Regions from separate parts of the Streptomyces sp. NPDC001970 genome, predicted to be linked through region 1. Evidence: riboswitches for the same ligand, from Rfam matches in the RefSeq annotation. Region 1 holds a riboswitch; each other region holds the start of a gene.

Region 1 (4,192 bases):
TCACGGTGGCCCATGCCGGCCAGGGAGCGGCGCTGGAGCTGCTGCGCGCCGACGCCGCCGTGTGGACACTGCCGGGTCGCGACCGGCGCCGGCTCTCGCAGCTGCACGGCCGCTGGGCGGCCGAGTCCCTTCTCGTGCGGTCGGAGCTCACGTACGGCGAGAAGGTGCTCGGGTCGCGTCGCGGGCACACCGGGCACCAGCACCTGCCCTGGGTCGCCGTCGACGACGGTGAGGCCACGGAGGAGACGGGCGAGGTGTACGGCTGTGCGCTCGGCTGGTCGGGATCATGGCGGATCGCCGTCCAGCACCTGCCCGACGGCCGGGTGCAGATCAACGGCGGAGCCGGATACGACGACTCCGGGCTGCTGCTCCTCGCGCCGGGCGAATCATATATTTCGCCCGTATTTGCCGGACTTTGGACGGATGGTGGCTTCGGCGCGGCAAGCCGCGCCTGGCATTCCTGGCAGCTCGCCCATGTCATTCCGGACGCGCGGGCTTCCCGGCCGGTCCTCTACAACTCCTGGGAGGCCACCGGCTTCGACATCTCGGAGGAGCAGCAGCGGGCCCTGGCGCGCCGGGCGGCCGGGATCGGGGTCGAGCTCTTCGTCGTGGACGACGCCTGGTTCGGGCGGCGCACCAGCGACCGGGCCGGGCTCGGCGACTGGACGCCGAATCCGGACCGCTTCCCGCAGGGGCTGAAGCCGCTCGCCGACGAAGTGCACGCGCTGGGCATGCAGTTCGGGATCTGGGTCGAGCCGGAGATGGTCAACGCCGACAGCGATCTCCACCGCGCCCACCCCGAGTGGATCCAGCACCGTCCGGGCCGGGCCCGGACCGAATTCCGCAACCAGCTGGTGCTGAACCTCGCCCGCCAGGACGTCCAGGACCACCTCTGGGAACAGCTGGACGGGCTGCTGGCCTCGGCCCCCATCGACTACGTGAAGTGGGACTTCAACCGCTGCTTCACGGATGCCGGCTGGCCGGGGGAGCCGTACCCCCAGAGGCTCTGGGTCGAGCACGTCGAGGCGCTCTACTCCCTGCTGGACCGGCTGCGGGCGGCGCACCCGGCCGTCGCCTTCGAGTCCTGCTCGGGCGGCGGTGGCCGGATCGACCTGGGGATACTCTCCCGTACCGATCAGGTCTGGACCTCCGACAACACCGATCCGCTGGACCGGCTGGCCATCCAGCACGGCTTCTCGCAGCTGCATCCGGCCCGGGTCATGGCCGCCTGGGTGACGGACAGCCCGAATGTGCAGCTCAACGGCAGGATCAGCTCCCTGCGGTTCCGTTTCGTCAGCGCGATGGCCGGGGTGCTGGGCATCGGCGGCGACCTCGCGCGGTGGAGTGAGGACGAGCTGACCGAGGCCCGCGGCTGGGTGGACCTCTATAAGAAGATCAGGCCGGTCGTGCAGCACGGCGAGCTCCACCGGCTGCGCCCGCCGGAGGGCGGGCTGAGCGCTGTGCAGTACGTGCGCGGCGACGAGGTCATCGTCCTGGCCTGGCTCGAGGCGCAGCGCCACGGGGAGCGGCCGCCCGCGCTCAGGCTGTGCGGGCTCGACCCGGCGGCGGCGTACGAGTGTCTGGACACGGAGACCGTCCACCGGGGTGCGGTGCTGCTGCATCACGGAATGGACACGGGGCTGCGCGGTGATCGCGACGCGGTGGTGCTCCGGCTGAGGCGCAGGTCCGGCCGGATCTGACCCTTCCGCCCTTACGGGCACATCTAGTGGGATTCATGCCTATTGGGGCTTCTGTCCGTATTGAGGCCTTTAGTGGAACACGCCCCGGTTACAAGGGGGATGGGCTCCGTTGCGTGAGCGGGATCATATTCGTGACGTTCTGTTGTCGTGTCCCGCAATCAATTGCCTTTGTCCGCAAGGCAATCACAGATCCGTAATCGACGGAGGGTGACCGGGAATTCCCTGTTGTCGCTACCTGGGTGAATGCCGGGTTAATGAGGTGGCTTGTTCCCGTCGACCGGCTCCCTTAAGTTCGCCGCAATCCGGTCGGACCGCCTAATCCTGCCGCCGACCGGAATACGCACCCACCCCCACGCGTGGCAGGAGCGGGGGACCCAGGTAGAACGCCGACCGGAGTTCCGGACGGCTAGGGGTCAAGCCGCACACCTCGCGGCCGGGCGTCTCCAGCCCGCACCCGACAGCTCACCTCGTAGGCGCCGGAGAGGAATTCGCCATGCCCAAGGGCAAGCATCGTCGTCCGAGGACCAACCCCATCTCGCGCGGATTCGTCGCCGCGGGCACGGGTGGTGCCGCCATCGCACTCCCCCTGATCGGCGCCGCGGGTGCGCACGCCGCGGACACGTCCGCGCCCACCGTCACCCCCGAGCGCGTCGCCACCGTCGCCCAGAAGGCCGCCGCCCCCCAGGCGGACCGGACGGGGAAGGCGGCCAAGACCTACACGGTCGTGTCCGGTGACTACCTGTCGAAGATCGCCGTGGAGCAGGACGTCCGGGGCGGCTGGAAGAAGCTGTACGCGGACAACCGCGAAGCCGTCGGCGAGAACCCGTCGCTCATCCACCCGGGTCTCAAGCTCACGCTCGGCGCCAAGGCCCAGGCGAAGGCTCCGGCCGAGGCCCCCGCCAAGGAGAAGACGAAGGCGAAGGCGTCGAAGGCCGAGGCGCCCGCCAAGGCCGAGGCGCCCGCCAAGGCCGACGCGCGGGCCGAGGCTCCGGCGAAGGCCGAACGCACGCAGGTGCGCGCCGAGTCCGGATCCGGTGCCGCCCAGGCCCCCGCCGGTGCCGCTGCCGCCGCCCCTGCCCCCGCCGCGCAGAGCAACTTCTCCGGCTACTTCGCCCCGGTCGACGCGAGCATGACCACCGCCTACCGCACCGCCGGCGCCATGTGGTCCAGCGGTTACCACACCGGTGTCGACTTCGCGGCCCCCACCGGCACCTCCGTCAAGTCGGTCGGCCCCGGCACCGTCGTCTCGGCCGGCTGGGCCGGCGCGTACGGCAACCAGGTCGTCATCCGGCACGACGACGGCACGTACTCGCAGTACGCTCACCTCTCCCAGCTCTCCATCTCGTCCGGCGAGAGCGTCACCGGCGGGCAGCAGATCGGCCTCTCCGGCTCCACCGGCAACTCCACCGGTCCGCACCTGCACTTCGAGATCCGCACCACCCCGAACTACGGCTCGGACATGGACCCGCTCGCCTACCTCCGCCAGTACGGCGTCTCGATCTGAACCTGACGTAACGTCAGCAGCGTCCGCCGCCCTCCGACCTGACCCGGAGGGCGGCGGGCGTGTGTGTGCCGCCATATTCCCGCTGAGCGGAAAACTGACCAGGTGGTCTATCTCACGCCCCGTCAACCCCTCCCTACGGTGGCGTAGGTCACTTAGCGCCGTGAATGATGTCTCGACGTGGCAGACGATTCGAGATCAAGGGAAAACAGGGCATTCGGGTCGTACGCGGCGATCGGTGACAGCTTCACCGAGGGCGTCGGGGACCCCGGACCCGAGGGTCGGTTCGTGGGATGGGCGGATCGCCTGGCGGTCCTGCTCGACGACCGCGCACCGGAGCACACCTTCCGCTACGCCAACCTCGCCGTGCGCGGCCGCCTTCTCGACCAGATCGTGGCGGAACAGGTCCCGCGCGCAAGGGAACTCGCCCCCGACCTGGTGACGTTCTGCGCGGGCGGCAACGACATCATCCGGCCCGGCACCGACCCCGACGACGTCGCCGAGCGCTTCGAACGAGCCGTCGCCGCCCTCACCTCGGCCGTCGGCACCGTCATGGTGACCACCGGCTTCGACACCCGCGGTGTGCCCGTGCTGCGCCACCTGCGCGGCAAGATCGCCACGTACACCGCGCACGTCCGCGCCATCGCCGACCGCTACGACTGCCCGGTCCTCGACCTCTGGTCGCTCAAGTCCGTCCAGGACAGGCGCGCCTGGGACGACGACCGGCTGCATCTGTCCCCCGAGGGACACACGCGCGTGGCGCTCCGCGCCGCCCAGGTCCTCGGCTTCCACGTCCCCGTCGACCCGGACCAGCCATGGCCCCCGCTGCCGCCGCGCGGCACGCTCGAGGTCCGGCGCGACGACATCCACTGGGCGCGCGAGTACCTCGCCCCGTGGATCGGCAGGCGGCTGCGGGGCGAGTCCTCCGGTGATCACGTGGAGCCGAAGCGTCCTGATCTGCTTCCGCTGTGAACCCTCCCGTTCGCGGCGG
Region 2 (4,192 bases), on a different contig from region 1:
CGAGACCGGTGGAGAGACCGCGCTCCTTCAGGACCTTCTTGAGGGTGTGGTAGACCTCGGTGCCCCAGCGCAGCGCCTCGGAGAAGGACTCCGCGCCGATCGGGGCGATCATGAACTCCTGGATGTCCACGTTGGAGTCGGCGTGCGAGCCGCCGTTCAGGATGTTCATCATCGGCACCGGCAGGAGGTGCGCGTTCGGGCCGCCCAGGTAGCGGAAGAGGGGGAGGTCCGAGGCCTCGGAGGCGGCGTGGGCGACGGCCAGCGAGACGCCGAGGATGGCGTTGGCACCGAGGGACGCCTTGTTGTCGGTGGCGTCCAGGTCGAACATCGCCTGGTCGATCAGGCGCTGCTCGGTGGCGTCGTACCCGACGAGCTCGGGGCCGATCTGCTCGATGACGGCGAGGACGGCCTTCTCCACGCCCTTGCCCTGGTAGCGGTTCGGGTCTCCGTCACGGAGCTCAATGGCCTCGAACGCACCGGTGGAGGCGCCGGAGGGCACAGCAGCACGGCCGGTGCTGCCGTCGTCGAGGCCGACCTCGACCTCGACCGTGGGGTTGCCTCGGGAGTCCAGGATTTCCCGGGCTACGACGACGTCGATGGACGGCACGAGCATCTCCTTCTGGGATGTGACGCTGAATGTGACGCAAGCGGTGCAGGGTCGCTTCGGCCTTGCGACATGAGCCTATCCGGCCCGGGGGCATCGGCCGGTCGGTGCCCGCCCCGTGGGACGAAAAAGGGAAGGAAACAGACAGAAACCCCGGCCTGGGGGCACCTCCCGCGCCCGCAGGGCTGCGGGGGAGCGTACGGGGGGAAGGTGCGCCGGGCCGGGGTGGCTGGGGGACGGGGGTGCGTGCGTCCGGTGGTCCGCCGGGTCCACCGGGGTAAGGGAGCCCCTAGGGGACTACGGGCGTCCCGGGAGTCCGGGTCGGGGAGCCCCGGAGCCGGGATCGGTCCCGGAGCCGGGCCGTCAGCTCAGGTGGAGCTTCTGGCCGGGGTGAATGACGTCCGCGTCGTCGATGACGTCCTTGTTCAGGTCGAACAGCTTCTTCCAGCCGCCCTTGACGTTCTCGGTCCCGGCGATCCTGCTGAGCGTGTCGCCGGCCTTGACCGTGTACTCGCCGTCGCCCTTCTTGACCGGGGCGGCCGCGCGAGCGGAGCGCGTGGTCGGGGCCTCGGCGCGCTTCGGCGCCGGGGCGGGGGTCTCGGCCTTGGGCGCGGCGGGCTTCGGGGCGGCCTCCGCGGCGCCACCGGTGTACGCGGCGTTGGACAGGCCCACGCCGCAGTGCGGCCACGCGCCCTTGCCCTGGCCGGCGAGGACCTTCTCGGCGACCGCGATCTGCTGCGACCTCGAGGCCTGGTCGGCGGAGGCCGCGTACGCCGTGCCGCCGTACGCGGCCCAGGTGGAGGCCGAGAACTGCAGACCGCCGTAGTAGCCGTTGCCCGTGTTGATGGACCAGTTGCCGCCGGACTCGCACTGGGCGACCGCGTCCCACTCGGAGGCGGTGGCGGCGGACGCCGTACCGGTCACGACGAGCGGCGCGGCTATCGCGGCACCGGTGACACCGGCGAGCGTTGCGAGGCGGATCGCCTTGGACGGGCGGCGGTGCGTGCCCTTGCCGGAAAGCAGCATGAAGTTTCCCCTCACCGACGCCTACGAGGTGAGCTGTCGGGTTCGGGCCAAGTGAGTTGCCCGGCCACGCGCGACCATTGCGCGCGGCTTCACCCCAAGCCGTGACCGTCCCTCATGGGGCGGACGCGGCACCTACCTTGGGTCCCCCGCTCCTGCCTACGGCGCTTGACGCGACGACTGTTCCCTTCGACCGACGGCAGGATTCGGCGTGACGGTCGACGGGGCCCGCGGTGGCGAGCGGTTCAGACCGTAAACGCACTTCTCCCCGATGTTCAAAGTCGAACATCGGGGAGAAAACGCCCTTACCTGCCCTGGACAGATGTCCGTTTTCGCAGGTGGGAGGCGGGTTGACCGGACTTGGCAGACGTAACACGCCAGTTGACCGGAAGAGACTCATGTCTCACTTGCGCAGAAGTGGACATAAGTACCCTAACTACTTCTTCAACTGCTTCTCCTTCAGGCCCAGATCGAGACTCTGGCCAGGGAGGATGAGGTCCGGGTCGGAGCCGACGGTCTCCTGGTTCGCTTCGTACAGAGCGGGCCAGCCGCCGGGCACCTCGTTCGCGTCCGCGATCGCCCACAGGTTGTCGCCGGGGCGGACGGTGTACCCATCTGCCGCAGCAGCGCCGTCTCGTGCCGATGCGTCATCCCGTGAGGCATGTCGACCGGATTCGCGATCATTGACCGAATTGCCCGCCTGATCCTCCTCGGCGGCAGAACCGCGGTGCTTGCCGGAGCCGCCCTCGGCGTCCGCGCCCTCGGTCACGTCCCGGGTGGACGCCGTCGACTCGGGGGTGGCGGACGGCTCGGTGGACGCCCCGCCCGAGGGCTTCCCGGACTGGTTGGGCGCAGGCGAGGCCGGACCGGAGGGCGGGGTCGAGGCGTCGGCCCCGTCGCCGAACGACGGCGGGTCCACCTCCTCGTCCGCCGAGCCGGTCGAGTCGCCCTTGGTGTTCGCGCCGGGCGTCAGCCCGGGGTCGACCTTGGCCTTGCCGCCGTCGATCGCGAGGCCGGTGATCACGGCGCAGCTCGCCCATGCCGACGGGCCCTGGGCGGCGAGCACCTTCTCGGCGACCGCGATCTGCTGCGAACGGCTGGCGAGGTCGGCGCGCGGCGCGTACGCCGTACCGCCGAACTCCTCCCACGTGTCCTGGGAGAGCTGCAGTCCGCCGTAGTAGCCGTTGCCGAGATCGGCGCTCCACATGCCACCGCTCTCGCAGTCCGCGACGCGGTCCCAGGTGGTGGCGTCGGCGGCGGTGGCGGAGCCCGCGCCCAGCAGCGGGATGGCGATGGCCGAGCCGGTCACTCCTGCGGCGACGACGAGGGCGGGAGCCTGGCGGGGGCGGCGGTGTCGACCGTTCCCGGAGAGCATGCGCGTGACCTTCCGTGTGACTGCAGGGGACCGGTGAGCCCCCAGGGGACCGAGGAGTCCCGAGTTGACGGTGAACGTAGCCGCATTCGAACGTCAGTCACAAGTCGATGCAGCGGAGATCACGTGAAAGTCACAGAGTTGATGGGCCGTCAGCTCGTTTGAGAAGTGAACCGAACGGGCAAGGTGCGCAATCCGCGCATGATGAGCCCCCCACGCCACCGCAATTCGGACGGATCGACCGCAAGTTGCAAGTCGGGCAGACGGGTCAGCAGCGTCGCCAGCGCGGTCTGCCCCTCCAGGCGGGCGAGCGGCGCACCGAGACAGTAGTGGATGCCGTGCCCGTACCCGAGGTGCTGGTTGTCCCGGCGCGCAAGATCGAGGACGTCAGGATCGGGGAACCGGTCCGGGTCGCGGTCCGCCGCCGCGAGGACGACGAGGACCGGGTCGCCGACGCCGATGTCCTGCCCGCCCAGGGTCAGCGACTCGGTGGCGAACCGCCACGTGGCCAGCTCCACGGGGCCGTCGAAGCGCAGGAGCTCCTCGACGCCGGTCTCGAGGAGCGTGGAGTCGCCGGCGGCGAGGGACGCCTGGAGCCGCGCCCGCTGCTCCGGATGCCGCAGCAGCGCGTACACACCGTTCCCGATGAGATTGACGGTCGTCTCGAAGCCGGCGAAGAGCAGGATGAAGGCCATGGCGGCGGCCTCGTTCTCGGTGAGGTGCTCGCCGTGGTCGGAGGCCTTGATGAGCCCGGAGATCAGGTCGTCGCCCGGCGCTTCCCGCTTCCGGTGGATCAGCTCGGCCAGATAGCCGCGCATCTTCTTCACCGACCGTGCGACCCCGCCGCGCGGCCCGCCGCCGTGCCGGATCATCATCCCCGCCCAGTCCCGGAAGTCGTCCTGGTCCTCCGGCGGGACGCCGAGCATGTCGCAGATCGCGTAGATGGGCAGCGGGAACGCGAACTCGTGGATGAGGTCGGCCTCTCCCTGAGCCGCGCCGTGCTGTTTCGCGACGATCGTGTCGATGAGCCGGTCCGTCAGCTCCTGTACGCGCGGCGCGAATTCGGCGACGCGGCGCGGCGTGAACGCCTTCGACACCAGCCGGCGGAGCCGGGTGTGGTCGGGCGGGTCGATGTTCAGCAGATGCGTCATCAGCTCCGCCTTGCGCTCGCCCGGGATGCCCGTCTTGCCCTT
Region 3 (4,192 bases), on a different contig from region 1:
CGCGCCGACGAACTCTGCCGGTACGCCGTGCTGTTCGGCGACCCCCAGCTGGCGCTCAGCGCCGTCTCGCGGGTCCTCGACATCACTGCCGAGGAGGTCAGGGCCGTCGCCCAGGCCCGGCTGCGCCCGGACAACCGGGCGGTTCTGGTGTACGAGCCCCTCCAGGCCGCCGAGGGAACCGAGGACAACGACGACGAGGAGGGGGCGGACCAGTGACCGACGCTGCCGTGACCATGGAATTCCACCCGCAGCCGCAGGCGGGCGAGGCCAGGCCGTGGGCCTTCCCCGCCCCCGAGCGCGGTGTGCTCGACAACGGGCTGACCGTCCTGCGCTGCCACCGCCCCGGCCAGCAGGTCGTGGCCGTCGAGATCTTCCTCGTCGCCCCGCTGGACGCCGAGCCCGAGGGCCTCGACGGTGTTGCCACGATCATGGCCAGGGCGCTCTCCGAGGGCACCGACAAGCACACGGCGGAGGAGTTCGCCGCGGAGCTGGAGCGCTGCGGCGCCACCCTGGACTCGCACGCGGACCACCCCGGCGTCCGCGTCTCCCTCGAGGTGCCGGTCTCCCGCCTCCTCAAGGCGCTCGGCCTGCTCGCCGAGGCCCTGCGCGCGCCGCTCTTCGCCGACAGCGAGGTCGAGCGGCTCGTGCGGAACCGGCTGGACGAGATCCCGCACGAGACCGCCAACCCGGCCCGCCGCGCCGCCAAGGAGCTGTCCAAGCAGCTCTTCCCGGCGTCCTCCCGGATGTCCCGGCCCCGCCAGGGCAGCGAGGAGACCGTGGAGCGCATCGACTCCGCGGCCGTGCGGGCCTTCTACGAGGCCCATGTCCGGCCCGCGTCCGCCACCGCCGTGATCGTCGGCGACCTCACCGGTGTCGATGTGGACGCCGTGCTCGCCGACACCCTCGGCGCCTGGACCGGTGGCGCGGCCGAGAGCCGTCCCATGCCGCCGATCACCGCCGACGACAGGGGACGCGTCGTCATCGTCGACCGCCCCGGCGCGGTGCAGACGCAGCTGCTCATCGGCCGCATCGGCCCGGACCGCCACGACCGCGTCTGGCCGGCCCAGGTCCTCGGCACGTACTGCCTGGGCGGCACCCTCACCTCCCGTCTCGACCGCGTCCTGCGCGAGGAGAAGGGGTACACGTACGGCGTGCGGGCCTTCGCCCAGGTCCTGCGCTCCTCCGCCGACGGCACGGGCGCGGCCACGCTCGCCATCAGCGGCTCCGTCGACACCCCGCACACCGGCCCGGCGCTGGACGACCTCTGGAAGGTGCTGCGCACCCTCGCCGCGGAGGGCCTCACCGACGCCGAGCGCGACGTCGCCGTGCAGAACCTGGTGGGTGTGGCTCCGCTCAAGTACGAGACCGCTGCGTCGGTCGCGGGCACGCTCGCCGACCAGGTCGAGCAGCATCTGCCGGACGACTACCAGGCGCAGCTGTACACGCGCCTGGCCGGGACCGGCACCGTCGAGGCGACGGCCGCGGTCGTCAACGCCTTCCCGGTGGACCGGCTCGTCACCGTCCTCGTGGGCGACGCGGCCGAGATCGAGGAGCCGGTCAGGGCGCTGGGCATCGGTGAAGTGACTGTTGTCACGGGCTGATTGACCGCCGGTCGGCTCCGGCGCACCCGGAGGGCCCCGTTGGCATCGTGTCAACGGGGCCCTCCCGTATGTCCGTTTTATTGGAGAGGCTGCCTGTCTGGCCTGTGGCATGCACAACAAATCTCCGTGTCCGTTTGGTGATTGAAAGATGTCCGGCTTAGCGTCTTCTGCGCTGTCCGCCGGTTGCACCAGCCGCACCAGCGGCATCGGACAGCCATCGCCGAGTCCCCGTCGGGCGCGAGCCTGGGGAGCCGGGGACCCACATGTCCCCTGGGGTGAATCGGACGCCTTCGCACTCGTGCGGAGGGGCCCGTAGGAGACCTTCCTGCTCCGAACCCGTCAGCTAACCCGGTAGGCGAGAAGGAAGGAAAGGATCAGCCACTACATGGCGTTCACCCGTGCCACCGGGAAGCATCGTGGTCCGAGCCGGCTGACGCGCAAGCGCGCGGGCATCGCCGGAGCCGCGGCCCTCGCCACCACCGGCGTCATCGGAAGCCTCGCCTCCCCGGCGCTCGCCGCCGACACGGAAAGCCCGTCGTTCGAGGACACCGGCCTCACCCAGGCCGTCGCCGCCGACACCACCCTCGCCGAGCAGATCGACGCCCAGGCCGCGGCCCAGCAGTACGAGGCCGACCTGGCCGCCGCCCGCGCGAAGGCCGAGGCCGAGGCGAAGCGCAAGGCCGAGGCCCGCGTCAAGGCGGCCCGCGAGGCCAAGGAGCGCGCCGCCCGCGAGGCGGAGCGCAAGCGTCTGATGTCCTACACGCTCCCGGTCGCCGGCTCCTACGTCAGCACGGTCTACCAGGCGGGCGGCTCGGTCTGGTCCTCCGGCAGCCACACCGGCGTCGACTTCCACGCCCCGTCCGGCACTCCTGTCGTCGCCGTCGGCATGGGCACGGTCGTGGAGGCCGGCTGGGGCGGTGCCTACGGCAACAACGTCGTGATCAAGATGAAGGACGGCACGTACACCCAGTACGGTCACCTGTCGTCCATCGGCGTCTCGGTCGGCCAGACCGTCACCCCGGGCCAGCGGATCGGCCTGTCCGGGGCCACCGGCAACTCGTCCGGCCCGCACCTTCACTTCGAGGCCCGCACGAGCCCCGACTACGGCTCGGACATCGACCCGGTCGCGTATCTGCGCGGCCACGGCGTGAGCCTCTGACGTCCACTTCCGCATCCGTGGGCCCCGGCCCGGTCATGGAGACCGGCCGGGGCTTTCGGCGTATTCAGGCCAAAAGATATCCACGGATTCCGGCAGGCCATCGGAAATTCCGGCCGGCTGCAATAGAGTCACCGAACAGACATCGTTCGACTGGGTTTCGCGCGGATTAAAGGCGGAGGTTCGGTATGCGCATTCCTGCGCGCTCGGTATGCACGGCGATCCGCGACGACATCGTCTCCGGTGTCTTCGAGCGCGGCGGCCGGCTCACCGAGGAGCAGCTGGCACGCCGCTACGGCGTCTCACGCGTCCCGGTGCGCGAAGCGCTGCGGACCCTGGAGTCCGAGGGGTTCGTCGTCACCCGCAGACATGCGGGAGCGTGCGTCGCCGAGCCCACCGAGCAGGAGGCCGCCGACCTGCTGGAGATCCGGATGCTGCTGGAGCCGCTGGGCGCCGCGCGGGCCGCGCAGCGGCGCACGGAAGCCCACCTCAAAGTGCTGCGCGGCCTGGTCAGGCTCGGCCAGGAGCGGGCGCGCCGGGGCCAGGGGGAGGATTTGCGCTCGCTCGGCGGCTGGTTCCACGAGACCCTCGCGCAGGCCTCCGGCAGCCCCGGACTCATCGCGCTCCTCACCCAGCTCCGGCACAAGATCGCCTGGATGTACGCCGTCGAGCAGCCTGCTCAGCCGGTGGAGTCCTGGTCCGAGCACGGTGCGATCGTGGACGCGGTGTCGCGCGGCGACGCGGAGCGGGCGCGGGCGCTCACCGCGATGCACGCCGAGCGGATGGCGGGGGCGCACAGGTTGCGCATCACGACGCGCGGGACGGTGAGGGCTTCGCAACATGCCGTAAACACGGCGAGCGTCCGCAATTAACAAAAGCGCCGTATACAAAGAGGGGCTATTTGAAAGCGGCAGAGCCGCAGACCGGAATTCCCGGTTGCTGCGGCTCCGCCGTTTCCATTTATTTGTCATTACCTGCCGGGGTGCGGGTGCGAGGTCCGTACCCGGGGCGGGGCAGGGGTCAGACCGTCTCGGGGAGCTCCTCGAGACCCTCGGCGACCAGCTTCGCCAGACGGTCGAGGGCGGCGTCCGCGCCGTCCGCGTCCGAGGCGAGGACGATCTCCTGGCCGCCCTCCGCGCCGAGGCCGAGCACCGCGAGCATCGAGGCGGCGTTGACGGGGGTGCCGTCGGCCTTGGCGATCGTCACCGGGACGCCGGAGGCCGTGGCGGCACGGACGAAGATGGAAGCGGGGCGGGCGTGGAGGCCCTCGGCCCAGCCGACATTGACGCGGCGCTCAGCCATGGTGATGCCCTTCAAGTCCTCAGCGGTTGTCTAGACCAGTCTCTCATGTGTGGTGCAGTGCTCGGCAACGGCCGTCGGCCGGCGTCCGGGACACTCGCGGGTGCCCTCAGACTGCACCCGCCTTCCGGGCTTC
Region 4 (4,192 bases), on a different contig from region 1:
CCCGCAGCTCGTCCAACGACTCACGGGCCCGGTCGGCGGCTTCCTTGGCGCCGTTGTACTTCTCGGTGGCCTCCTCGGCCTCCTGGTACAGCTTGTCGGCCTTGGCCTTCAGCTGCTCGGGCGTGGGGCGGGGCTCCGCGTGTCCGGAACCGTCGAAGGCGGTGGCGGTCGCGGCACCGGCGAGCGCGAGTGTGAGGGCGGTGCGGGCGGCCGGGCCGCCGATCGTGCGCTGCTTGGGTTTGCGGTGCGCTGCCACGAGGGCCAGTCCTTCCGGAGTCCGGCGGTTCGCGCCGTACGGTCCGGCGGCGGGCCGCACAGGGAACGGCCCACCGCCGGATCCATCGGCGTGGTGGCCGGCGTGCCGCCCGGACGTGCGGCGGCGTTGGGGAGTCGGTCACCTGGGGGAGGACGCTAAACCTCCGGGGCGCGGCGAAGTGGTGACATGACTGTTATTGGCAGGAGTCGGCGGGAGTCGGACCGCCGGGGTCGCTTTCGGACCGTACGGCTAGGCTCCCGTGCCATGGACATACTCATCAATGTCTTCGTCGCCCTGCACATCATCGGCATTGCGTCGTTGCTCGGCGGCTTCCTGACCCGGATGAAGGCGATGGGCGAGGGTACGGCGCGCTTCACGCCCGCGATGCTGCACGGCGCCCTGACCATGCTGGTCACGGGCGTGGCGCTGGTGGGGCTGAACCAGGCGGACGACCAGGCGGTCAACAACCTCAAGGTCGGCATCAAGCTGGCGGTGCTGGTGGTGATCCTCGCACTGGTCTACGTCAAGCGGGACGACGAGAAGGTGGGGAAGGGCCTGTTCGGCGCGGTGGGCGGCCTGACGCTGGCGAACATCTTCATCGCCACGTTGTGGACGTGAGTCGGCCGGGGGTCCGGGGGTTGTCCCCCGGGACGGCACGGCATCGCGATGTTGTGGTGTTGTCGACCTGAGCCTGGCGTCCGCGTAAGCCGTTCGCGCAAACACCTCACGCCGCAACGCGCCCTCTTCACAGGGCGCGTTGCGGCGTGAGTGCGAGTGGGTCTACGCGGGGCGGACGCTCCCGTAGATCGGCATGTAGTAGATCGACTCCTCACGGACGTTCGCGCCCGGCTTCGGGGCGTGGATCATCATGCCGTCGCCTATGTAGATGCCGACGTGGCTGATGTCGTCGTAGAAGAAGACCAGGTCACCCGGGAGGAGATCGTTCGTGGCCACGCGCTGGCCGACCTTGACCTGGTCCCACGTGGTGCGGGGCAGGTCGACGCCGGCGGCCTTCCAGGCGGCCTGGGTGAGGCCCGAGCAGTCGTACGAGCTGGGGCCGGTCGCCCCCCACACGTACGGCTTGCCGATCTGGGCGCGGGCGAAGGTGAGGACCTTCTCGGCCTTGGCGGCGTAGGTCCCGGTCCCAGTCCCGGTCCCGGTCCCAGTCCCGGTCCCGGTACCCGTCCCCGTCCCCGTGCTCGTTCCCGTGTCCTGGTTCTGTGCCTCCTGCTGCGCGCGCTCCTGTGCCAGGCGCTCGGCCTCGGCCTCGGCCTCGGCCTTGGCCTCCGCCTCCGCCTTGGCCTTCGCCTCCGCCTGGCGGCGGGCCTCTTCCTCGCGCTCTCGCTCCAGCGCCTCGAGCCGTGCCTTCTCCTCGGCCGTCAGCTGTGACAGCAGCGTCCGCGCCTCGGCGAGCTTCTTCTGGACCTGCTCCTTGCTGGTGCGCAGCGACTGCTGGGAAGCGGTCAGCGTCTCCAGGCTCGTGGTCGCCTTCGCACGCTGCTTCGCCGCCTCCGCCTGCTGGGCCTCGAAGTCGGCGACGGCGCCGCGCTGCTCGTCGGAGAGCCGGTCCATCAGATGGGTCTGGTCGAAGTACGCCTGCGGGCTGTCGGCGAAGAGCAGCGCGGCGGTCGGCGTGACCGCACCGGTCCGGTACTGCGCGGCCGCGTACGAACCGAGCGTGCGTCGGGCCTCGTTCAGCGATTCCGTGCGCTTGGCGACGTCGTCGAGGATCGTGTCCACCTCGCGGCGCTGCTGCGCGGTCTCCTCCTTGGCCCGGTTGTACTCCTGGGTCGCGGTGCCCGCCTGCCGGTAGAGGTCGTCGACCTTCTTCTGGACCTCTTCGATGCTGGGTCTCGGGTCGGCCTGAGCACTCTGGGCGGAGAGGAGGGTGACGCCCGCGAGGGCGGCCGTCGTGAACCCGACGGCGGGGGATTTCGTACGGGGACCTGTACGGGTGCGCGTCTTGCGATGCGACGCCAAGGCCGACATCTCCTTCCGTGGACCGCCTACCGGGTTAGCTGTCGGGTTCGGACGAAACGGAAGGCTGTCCTACGGGCCGAGTTGAGCTGGCCCGATTCACCCCGGTTGTGCATGATGGGTCCCCGGTTCCGAACTTCCTTGAAGAAAGCCCGGATTCGGCGTGGGCTGCCCGATTGGCGTTGGTCACCAAGGGGGTTCGAGCCGCCTGAGCGAGCACGCTAGCCAAACTGTGGTGCCCTTGTGAAGGACGATGCGCGATATGTCCGATACATTTCCGTGACCTTCGCGTGTCGTGGTCGATACGCTACGGAGCGTGCCGGGCCGGATTCGGGACGGTTGTCGCCAAGGCGGCCGCGGGCTGTCAGTGGGGCGGCCTAGACTCGTAGAGCGATGAGCAGCCTCTTTGACGACAGCTTCCTGGCCGACCTCCGGCGCACCTCGGGCCCGGCGGGTCCCCCGCCGCCCGGGCACGACGAGCCCTATGAGCCCGACGAGCACGGCCCCCACGAGGAGGTCCCGGACGACCTCTTCGAGGGGAAGTTCGACGTGCCTCCGGCCAGGGACGCCTACTACCGGGACGGAGCGCCCCGCACCGCCGTGGACCCGGCCGCGCTGCTCGACGGCCTGAACGAGCAGCAGCGTGCCGCCGTCGTGCACACCGGCTCCCCGCTGCTCATCGTGGCCGGCGCCGGCTCGGGCAAGACCAGGGTGCTGACCCACCGGATCGCCCATCTGCTGGCGACCCGCCATGTCCACCCCGGCCAGATACTGGCGATCACGTTCACGAACAAGGCCGCGGGCGAGATGAAGGAGCGCGTCGAGCACCTCGTCGGCCCGCGTGCCAACGCGATGTGGGTCTCCACCTTCCACAGCGCCTGCGTGCGCATCCTGCGCCGGGAGAGCAAGAAGCTCGGCTTCACCTCGTCGTTCTCGATCTACGACGCGGCCGACTCCAAGCGGCTCATGGCCCTGGTCTGCCGCGATCTCGACCTCGACCCGAAGCGCTACCCGCCGAAGTCCTTCAGCGCCAAGATCTCGAACCTGAAGAACGAGCTGATCGACGAGGAGACCTTCGCCGACCAGGCCGATGGGGGTACCTCCCAGGCCGGAGGCTCTGGGGGAGGCTTCGAGAAGACGCTCGCCGAGGCCTACCGGATGTACCAGGCGCGGCTGCGCGAGGCCAACGCTCTGGACTTCGACGACATCATCATGACCACGGTCCATCTGCTCCAGGCGTTCCCGGACGTCGCAGAGCACTACCGGCGCCGGTTCCGCCATGTCCTCGTCGACGAGTACCAGGACACCAACCACGCTCAGTACACACTGGTGCGCGAGCTGGTCGGCTCCGGGTACGAGGACCTGGACCCGGCCGAGCTGTGCGTCGTGGGCGACGCCGACCAGTCGATCTACGCCTTCCGTGGTGCCACGATCCGTAACATCCTCCAGTTCGAGGAGGACTACCCGGACGCGACGACGATCCTGCTGGAGCAGAACTACCGCTCGACGCAGACGATCCTCTCCGCCGCCAATGCCGTCATCGAGCGGAACGAGAGCCGTCGCCCCAAGAACCTGTGGACGAACGCGGGGGCCGGAGCACAGATCACCGGCTACGTGGCGGACACCGAGCACGACGAGGCCCAGTTCGTCGCCGACGAGATCGACCGGCTGACGGACGCGCGCGAGGCGAAGGTCGGCGATGTCGCGGTCTTCTACCGGACGAACGCCCAGTCCCGTGTCTTCGAGGAGATCTTCATCCGCGTCGGCCTGCCCTACAAGGTCGTCGGCGGCGTGCGCTTCTACGAGCGCAAGGAGGTCCGGGACGTCCTGGCCTATCTGCGCGTCCTGGCCAACCCCGAGGACAACGTCCCGCTGCGCCGCATCCTCAACGTCCCGAAGCGCGGCATCGGCGAGCGCGCGGAGGCGATGATCGACGCGCTGGCACTGCGCGAGAAGATC

The links. Region 1 has a riboswitch for cyclic di-AMP ahead of ACWCP0_RS22445 (M23 family metallopeptidase). Riboswitches for the same ligand answer to the same signal wherever they lie in the genome.
Region 2: another riboswitch for cyclic di-AMP. It lies ahead of ACWCP0_RS12915 (transglycosylase family protein); the one in region 1 lies ahead of ACWCP0_RS22445 (M23 family metallopeptidase).
Region 3: another riboswitch for cyclic di-AMP. It lies ahead of ACWCP0_RS24585 (M23 family metallopeptidase); the one in region 1 lies ahead of ACWCP0_RS22445 (M23 family metallopeptidase).
Region 4: another riboswitch for cyclic di-AMP. It lies ahead of ACWCP0_RS01225 (NlpC/P60 family protein); the one in region 1 lies ahead of ACWCP0_RS22445 (M23 family metallopeptidase).

What each region holds. Positions count from the first base shown of each region.
Region 1 is NZ_JBSFDW010000018.1:152,830-157,021, forward strand. Features, by position in the region: gene ACWCP0_RS22440 (alpha-galactosidase) at 1-1,700, shown strand, start outside; cyclic di-AMP (ydaO/yuaA leader) riboswitch at 2,032-2,189, shown strand; gene ACWCP0_RS22445 (M23 family metallopeptidase) at 2,194-3,204, shown strand; gene ACWCP0_RS22450 (SGNH/GDSL hydrolase family protein) at 3,382-4,173, shown strand; gene ACWCP0_RS22455 (STM4011 family radical SAM protein) at 4,134-4,192, opposite strand, start outside.
Region 2 is NZ_JBSFDW010000008.1:114,267-118,458, forward strand. Features, by position in the region: gene eno (phosphopyruvate hydratase) at 1-613, opposite strand, end outside; gene ACWCP0_RS12915 (transglycosylase family protein) at 968-1,630, opposite strand; cyclic di-AMP (ydaO/yuaA leader) riboswitch at 1,634-1,804, opposite strand; gene ACWCP0_RS12920 (LysM peptidoglycan-binding domain-containing protein) at 2,064-3,002, opposite strand; gene ACWCP0_RS12925 (cytochrome P450 family protein) at 3,152-4,192, opposite strand, start outside.
Region 3 is NZ_JBSFDW010000021.1:129,718-133,909, forward strand. Features, by position in the region: gene ACWCP0_RS24575 (M16 family metallopeptidase) at 1-216, shown strand, start outside; gene ACWCP0_RS24580 (M16 family metallopeptidase) at 213-1,601, shown strand; cyclic di-AMP (ydaO/yuaA leader) riboswitch at 1,810-1,973, shown strand; gene ACWCP0_RS24585 (M23 family metallopeptidase) at 1,987-2,760, shown strand; gene ACWCP0_RS24590 (GntR family transcriptional regulator) at 2,946-3,629, shown strand; gene ACWCP0_RS24595 (HPr family phosphocarrier protein) at 3,778-4,059, opposite strand.
Region 4 is NZ_JBSFDW010000001.1:258,381-262,572, reverse strand. Features, by position in the region: gene ACWCP0_RS01235 (NlpC/P60 family protein) at 1-256, opposite strand, end outside; gene ACWCP0_RS01230 (hypothetical protein) at 521-874, shown strand; gene ACWCP0_RS01225 (NlpC/P60 family protein) at 1,037-2,245, opposite strand; cyclic di-AMP (ydaO/yuaA leader) riboswitch at 2,244-2,407, opposite strand; gene pcrA (DNA helicase PcrA) at 2,627-4,192, shown strand, end outside.